One region of the Bacillus nitratireducens genome, then DNA from elsewhere that is predicted to be linked to it. Evidence: riboswitches for the same ligand, from Rfam matches in the RefSeq annotation. Region 1 holds a riboswitch; the other holds the start of a gene.

Region 1 (3,621 bases):
ATTATATGAAGGTCTGACTCCTTATTCACGGATAATAAAGTTTGTACATACATTCGTTGATCTTCAAAGAATGGGAATGTTTGAAAGTAAGAGCTCCGCAATCTCTTTTTCTCAAAGAAGTCTGTTAAGCCATGAAATAAATCGCCGAATATAAGCTTCTCTACTTGTGAATATTGTTTTCCATTACATTCAATACAAATAGTCTCAGTTGTGTCATTTTTAGTTTCAAGTACACGGAAGCGGGCAGCGAATTCAATTGCTTCTGATAATGTCATGTTTGGAGAGGTTTCTACTTCTGTCCGTATTGTTAAGAAGCCAAGCTCATAAGGGCAAAGTGTTACGTCAATAGAGTGTATTTTGAATGGAACGGAAATAAGATTTGTTGTTAAATGTCCAGTTAAGTTAAGGTCTTTAGAATAGCGCTGTAATCCTTTTTGATGCTCTGAGTGAGGAAATAGAATTTTATTTGTAAATGAAAGATAGTATGCTTCCATATTTTGATGTGAAACTTGAAACTTTCCGTAGTATGTATTTTCATTTTCAAGGTGATCGAGTCGAAAAGGGCGAAAATCATTTTTCTGTAAGAAAGGGAACATATTTTGTTCATATCCAGTTTTAAAAGAAAACGGGAATATAAATTGAAATACAGCTGTTGTTACATCTTTTTCTTCAATTGCTTGTATTGCCTCCATCTACATTGTTTCCTTTCCATGTATGCTATAGAAACAACATGCCCAAATTCATTTGAAAATAACCACTGTTTTATACTCTATTAAGAATGAAAATTCAGCTTATTTAATAGGGGACATGTATAATGTTATGTATACTAAAAGTTATAAAATTGTATTTTGAAAAGGGGGATGTTGTATGCGGATTTTAGTATTAGGAGCTGGTGGCGTTGGAGGCTTTTTTGGAGGTCGATTAGTAGAAAAGGGAGAAGATGTTACGTTTCTTGTTCGTAGTAAACGGAAAAAACAATTGGAGGAAAGAGGACTTGTAATCCGAAGTATTAACGGAGATTTTTCCTTCCAACCGAAATTAATAACGAAAGAAGATCGAACTTCTCCATTTGATGTCATTTTATTTTCAACAAAAGCGTATCACTTAAACGAGGCAATTCAAGATTTGAAGCCGTTTGTAGGTGAAAATACTGTAATAATCCCATTGTTAAATGGTATCGCTCATTTATCACTATTACAAAAGGAATTCGGTGAAGAGAAAGTAATTGGCGGTCTATGCTTTATCGAGACGACATTAAACGATCAGGGAGAAATTGTACAAACGAGTGCTGCCAACAGACTTGTATTTGGAGAAATTAAGTCTCAAGATTCAGAGAGAATCAATCATATTTCCAAAGCATTTGCAGGTACGAAATCTAGTTTTGTTTTAAGTGAAAATATTACGCAAGATATGTGGCATAAATATTTATTTATTACTGTAATGTCAGGTGTGACAACATTAATGCGTGCACCAATAGGACCGATTCGCGAAAGCGAAGGTGGACGCGATTTTATCCAAAACTTATTTGAAGAATCTGTGCAAATCATGAGGGCATTAGGAGCTCCGGTAAAGGAGAACATTGCCCAGGAACATATGAAAACAATTGATAAAATTTCGTATGATATGAAGTCATCGATGCAGCGTGATATGGAAAAAGGTTCGTCCATTGAAGCGAAGCACTTACAAGGATATTTACTGGATTTAGCAGAGCAATTTTCTATAGAAGCACCATTATTAGGAGCAGTATATCAAAATTTAAAAGTGTATGAAGAAATGGTCTTTAACAAATCGGCAATAGAATTGGATGTATGAAAAAATAAAAAAGAAAGCAATATATAAATGTATTGCTTTCTTTTTTATGACAAATTATTTATTTCTTTTAACTCTTTCTGTCAAGTTTATTTCTTGTTCGCGTTTCCCATACAACTGATTAATTTCATTTGCTAATGCATCTAAATAGGAATCGGAAAAAATAGGCTTCTTTTCTTTAGACATATAGGTCTCCTTTATCGATTTTTTAGTATTCATTATGTATATTTATCGGCGGATTATGCGCAATCATTTTAATTTTTTCTTTTTAAAAATTTTTGTTTACATTTTGAAAATAAAGGAGTATTATAATCCACAGTTTCAATTTTCTAAATCGCTGAAACCGCATGGTGCGGGGGACCCGTTCTTATGGATTAGTACTTAATCCAATGGGGTGAATCCTTGAAAAAGGTAGGGCTACTCAAAGGTCCAAATCCGACAGCTAACCTCGTAAGCGTTATATTGAGAAGGAAGGTGGAGCTTGTGCGACAAAAAATATAATGTCTACAAGTCTATTTCGTTATGGCTTGTAGACATTTTTTGTTTTCTGAAGAAATAGTTTATACGCTGTAACTAGCAGAAAAGTTCGTACAAAATTATTGGAGAGTGGACAGCAGTGGTTTCATCTATCAAAAGGTTTTTAATTGGAAGGCCGTTAAAATCAACTGAGTTAGGAGAGCAAAAGCTTAATAAAACGAAGGCGCTAGCCATTTTATCTTCTGACGCATTGTCATCAGTTGCATACGGACCAGAGCAAATATTAATTGCACTAGCAGGCCTTGGAGCGGTAGCTTATTGGTATTCTATTCCGATCGCTGTTGGGGTATTAGTATTATTGACAGCTCTTATTTTATCTTATCGACAAATTATTTTTGCTTATCCGCATGGCGGGGGGGCATACGTAGTATCAAAAGAAAATTTAGGGATGAATCCAGGATTAATAGCTGGAGGATCTTTATTAGTCGATTATATTTTAACTGTTGCAGTAAGTGTATCTGCAGGTACAGATGCGCTCACATCAGCTTTCCCTAGCTTACATGCACATAATGTAATCATTGCGATTATATTTGTTATATTGATTACTATTTTAAATTTAAGAGGGGTAACGGAATCAGCTTCTGTTTTAGCATATCCAGTTTATTTATTCGTTTTAGCACTATTTATATTAATTGGTGTAGGGATATACAATATTTTAACTGGTCACGTGTCACCGACTTTACACACGCCGATTGGAACACCAGTTGCAGGAATTAGTTTGTTCTTACTGTTACGAGCATTTGCTTCAGGAAGCTCTGCTTTAACGGGTGTTGAGGCGATATCTAACGCAATCCCAAACTTTAAAGATCCTGCACCTAACAATGCAGCGAAAACATTGCTTGCAATGGGTGCATTACTTGCAGTTTTATTTTCAGGAATTGTCTTTTTAGCTTATTATTACGGAATTAATCCAAGTAAGGAAGTAACAGTCGTTTCACAAATTGCTGAACAAACTTTTGGACGTAATTTCATGTACTATTTCATACAAGGTACAACAGCTTTAATATTAATTCTTGCTGCTAATACAGGTTATTCTGCATTTCCGCTATTAGCAGTTAACCTTGCGAAAGATAAGTTTATACCGAGAATGTTTACGATTAGAGGAGACCGCCTAGGTTACTCAAACGGTATTATTATACTTGGAATCGCTTCAATTATTTTAATTGTAGCTTTCCAAGGGCAAACAGAACATTTAATCCCGTTATATGCAGTAGGTGTATTTATTCCATTTACACTTTCTCAAACTGGGATGGTAATAAAATGGCTTCGTGAAAA
Region 2 (3,621 bases), on a different contig from region 1:
ATTAATACTGTATTTAAAGCAATCTCATTCGGCGTCTTTTGACGAGCAGCTCCTTCTACTAAAGAAATCATTTTATCAATAAATGATTCACCAGGGTTACTCGTAATTACAATCGTAATCTCATCACTTACGACCATCGTACCGCCTGTTACTGAACAAAAATCGCCGCCCGCCTCTTTTATTACAGGAGCTGATTCCCCTGTAATTGCAGATTCATCGACAGACGCTAAACCTTTAATTACTTCACCATCATTTGGAATCATTTCTCCTTGTTTTACAATAACAACGTCACCTTTTCTCAGATCAGTTGCTGAAACTTGAACAATATCTCCATTTTCTTTTACAACATTTGCAAACACATCTTTCTTCGATTGTTTTAAAGAATCGGCTTGCGCTTTACCACGACCTTCAGCTAACGCTTCTGCAAAGTTAGCAAATAAAACTGTAAATAATAGAATGAGAGAAACTGTTATATTAAACCATCCTGGTACACTACTAGAACGACTTGGAAGAAACGATAAAATGAACGTAATGATAAATCCAATTTCCACAACGAACATAATCGGATTCTTTATCATTACTTTCGGATTCAATTTCGCAAAGGATTGTTTCATCGCATGTGTCACGATATCACGATCCATCGTTTTCGCTTGTCTAACCTCATCTTCTACAACATGTATTTGTGATTCATTTACTCTTTTTTCTTTTACTACTACCGGTCTCATCATTTACCCTCCATTACTTCAATGTAAGAAATTCTGCAATTGGGCCAAGTACTAACATCGGGAAGAATGTTAACGCACCGACGATTACAATCGTTCCGATGAAAATACCACCAAATAAACTATTATCCGTACGGAATGTTCCGACTGTTTCTGGTACTACCGTCTTCTCTTTCAGTGAAGCTGCAACAGCTAGCATCGTAATTAAACTGAAATAGCGTCCTAAAAACATAACTAAACCAGTCGTAATATTCCAAAACGGTGTATTATCTGCTAATCCTTCAAATCCGGATCCGTTATTCGCAGCTGACGATGTGTATTCATATACAACTTGCGTTAAACCGTGGAAACCTGAATGAGAAATTGCATCCGTTCCTAAGCTTGTTGAAAGAGCTAATGCTGAAAACCCTAAAATAAGCAATGGATGAAATAAAATCGTTACCGCAATCAATTTCATTTCCTTACCTTCAATTTTCTTACCTAAAAACTCCGGTGTCCGTCCAACCATTAAACCAGATATAAAGACTGCAATAATTGCATACATAATAATGTTCACAAAACCTGCTCCAACACCGCCGTATACTGTATTTAACATCATATTTACGAGTGGAACTAGACCACCAATTGGTGTTAACGTATCATGCATCGTATTAACAGCCCCTGTTTCAGCAGCTGTCGTTACTGTCGCATAAAGGGAAGAAAATACTGTTCCAAATCGTACTTCTTTTCCTTCTGTACTTCCTTGTACATGTTCGATACCCATTCCATTTAACGCTGGATTTCCATGTAATTCAGATGTCGTAATCGTTATAAATCCTAGTAAAAACACCATGAATAGTGACACGAAAAGGATGCGACCTTGTTTTTTATTTCCTACCATTCGTCCGTACGTAAATGGAAGTGCTGTTGGCAATAACATCATAAGCATCATTTGCAAAATATTACTCATTTGTCCTGGATTTTCGAAAGGATGTGTAGAGTTTGCCCCGAAAAATCCTCCGCCGTTATTTCCAAGTTCCTTAATGGAAACGAATGATGCAACAGGCCCGCGTAATATACTTTGCTTCGCACCATCAATTGTTTGTGCTGTAACCGCCCCGTCTAACGTTTGTGGTACACCAAGTGCGACAAAGACTAGCGCCGCAATAAATGCGATAGGAAGAAAAACTCTCGTTAATGCTCTCGTAAAATCAACGAAAAAGTTACCAAGTTCTTTTCCAGCAAGTCCTCTTATAAACGCCATAACAAGTGCTAATGTCGTTGCTGGTGCCGCGAACATTAAAAATGTAATCCCAATTAATTGTGATAAATAAGACAAACCATTTTCACCGCTATAATGCTGTAAATTTGTATCAGCCATAAAACTAATTGCTGTATTAAAAGCGAGCGTAGGCTCCATTCCCTCAATATGCGCTGGATTTAGCGGCAGCACACCTTGTAATCTGAAAATGAAATATACGACGACAATCATAAATCCATTGAGTAACACCAATGATAATGCGTACTGTTTCCACGTTTGATTGTATTCTTTTACACCCGTAATTTTAAAAATAAGTTTTTCAAAAGGCCCGAATACTTTATCTAGCGTTTTGCTACCTTGAAAAGCTTTTTCTAAATAAATCCCCGTTGGCTTTGCTACTAAAATAAACAAGAGCATTGTAATAACGACTGCAACCCAAATCATAATGAATGATTCCCCCTAATTAAAACTTTTCTGGATTTAATAATGCGTACACTAAGTACACCGTAATCGCTGCAACAATAACCGATAAGGCAATCGTCATGATTGCTTCCCTTCTTTCACAACTTTATCTGACCAACTTGCCAGGCTTGCCATCGATGCGACTAATCCAACAAAAATCCCGATCATTACCACATCTAACATAACTACCCCTCACTTTTTGTTAAAATTTACCATCTTATTATCAAAAAAAGAACACTAAGCTCTACTTAGTGTTCGAAATGAACAACACAAAGTAAACCTCCTCTCTAAACGCTTACGAGGTTAGCTGTCGGATTCGGGCCTAAAGAGTAGCCCTACTTTCAAAATTGAAAGATTCACCCCAAGTGACAATGCACAAAATTGGTTCCCCCGCTCCATTTCTGGAACTCAGCGATTTTAGGTTTTTTTTGGAAATTTCATGAATGATTTATGAGAGTAAATATACTCCTCTATTTTTAACTTGTAAAGAGCTAAATTACTGAAAATAAGAAAATATCCATCTATTTAAACGCTTACATTGAGTGTTATTAATATTATTTCATCTGTTTTCTCGTCTTTTCTTTCTTTTTCACAGAAATGATCTTTTAAATACGAAATAAAAAGAGCGAATGGCATGAAGTGCATAGCTTGTTGCACTCAGCATTCGCTCTTTTTTTCACTATTTATTCTCCACGCAAAAACACGCGCAAATTTCTCCCGCGAATATAAACTTGTGACAATTCTGCATGTAGCTGCTCATATTCGATAACATCTGTTTTTAAATATAAAGCGTCTTTCGATGGCAATATAATATAGGGCCTTGGAAAAATAGGATCAAGCACCACCAATTCTTGTACTCGCTCTACCGATACCGCCCAGCGATTCGCTATATCTCCTAGTAACAACACCTTCATCTTCTTTTCCCCCGCCCTATTCAAAAAATAAAAAAGAAATATTATCACAATTCGTAAACACAACAAATTTAGCTCCCATTGTTTCATAGAGCCTCGCTGGATATCGTTTATTCCTTGTAACAACAGTAATAGGTGCCTGAAAAGAAAAGCGAATGTGTTCTGTAAAGAAGCTAACGATTGAAAGCTCATCCCCTAGTAAAATCACCTTCTTAATACATTCACAAATACTAGTAAAATCTTGCGCCTTACTACAGCTATAAGTCCAATCAAACCCACAATTCCT

Evidence for each region. Region 1 has a riboswitch for cyclic di-AMP ahead of Q3V31_RS02040 (APC family permease). Riboswitches for the same ligand answer to the same signal wherever they lie in the genome.
Region 2: linked by a shared signal. The riboswitch ahead of Q3V31_RS23230 (SipW-dependent-type signal peptide-containing protein) and the one ahead of Q3V31_RS02040 (APC family permease) in region 1 are both predicted to bind cyclic di-AMP.

What each region holds. Positions count from the first base shown of each region.
Region 1 is NZ_JAUMJO010000001.1:384,752-388,372, reverse strand. Features, by position in the region: gene Q3V31_RS02055 (hypothetical protein) at 1-692, opposite strand, end outside; gene panE (2-dehydropantoate 2-reductase) at 868-1,812, shown strand; gene Q3V31_RS02045 (hypothetical protein) at 1,867-1,995, opposite strand; cyclic di-AMP (ydaO/yuaA leader) riboswitch at 2,135-2,281, shown strand; gene Q3V31_RS02040 (APC family permease) at 2,426-3,621, shown strand, end outside.
Region 2 is NZ_JAUMJO010000006.1:250,944-254,564, forward strand. Features, by position in the region: gene kdpB (potassium-transporting ATPase subunit KdpB) at 1-725, opposite strand, end outside; gene kdpA (potassium-transporting ATPase subunit KdpA) at 739-2,406, opposite strand; gene kdpF (K(+)-transporting ATPase subunit F) at 2,426-2,506, opposite strand; gene Q3V31_RS23230 (SipW-dependent-type signal peptide-containing protein) at 2,503-2,607, opposite strand; cyclic di-AMP (ydaO/yuaA leader) riboswitch at 2,703-2,848, opposite strand; gene Q3V31_RS23235 (hypothetical protein) at 3,108-3,338, opposite strand; gene Q3V31_RS23240 (hypothetical protein) at 3,355-3,621, opposite strand, start outside.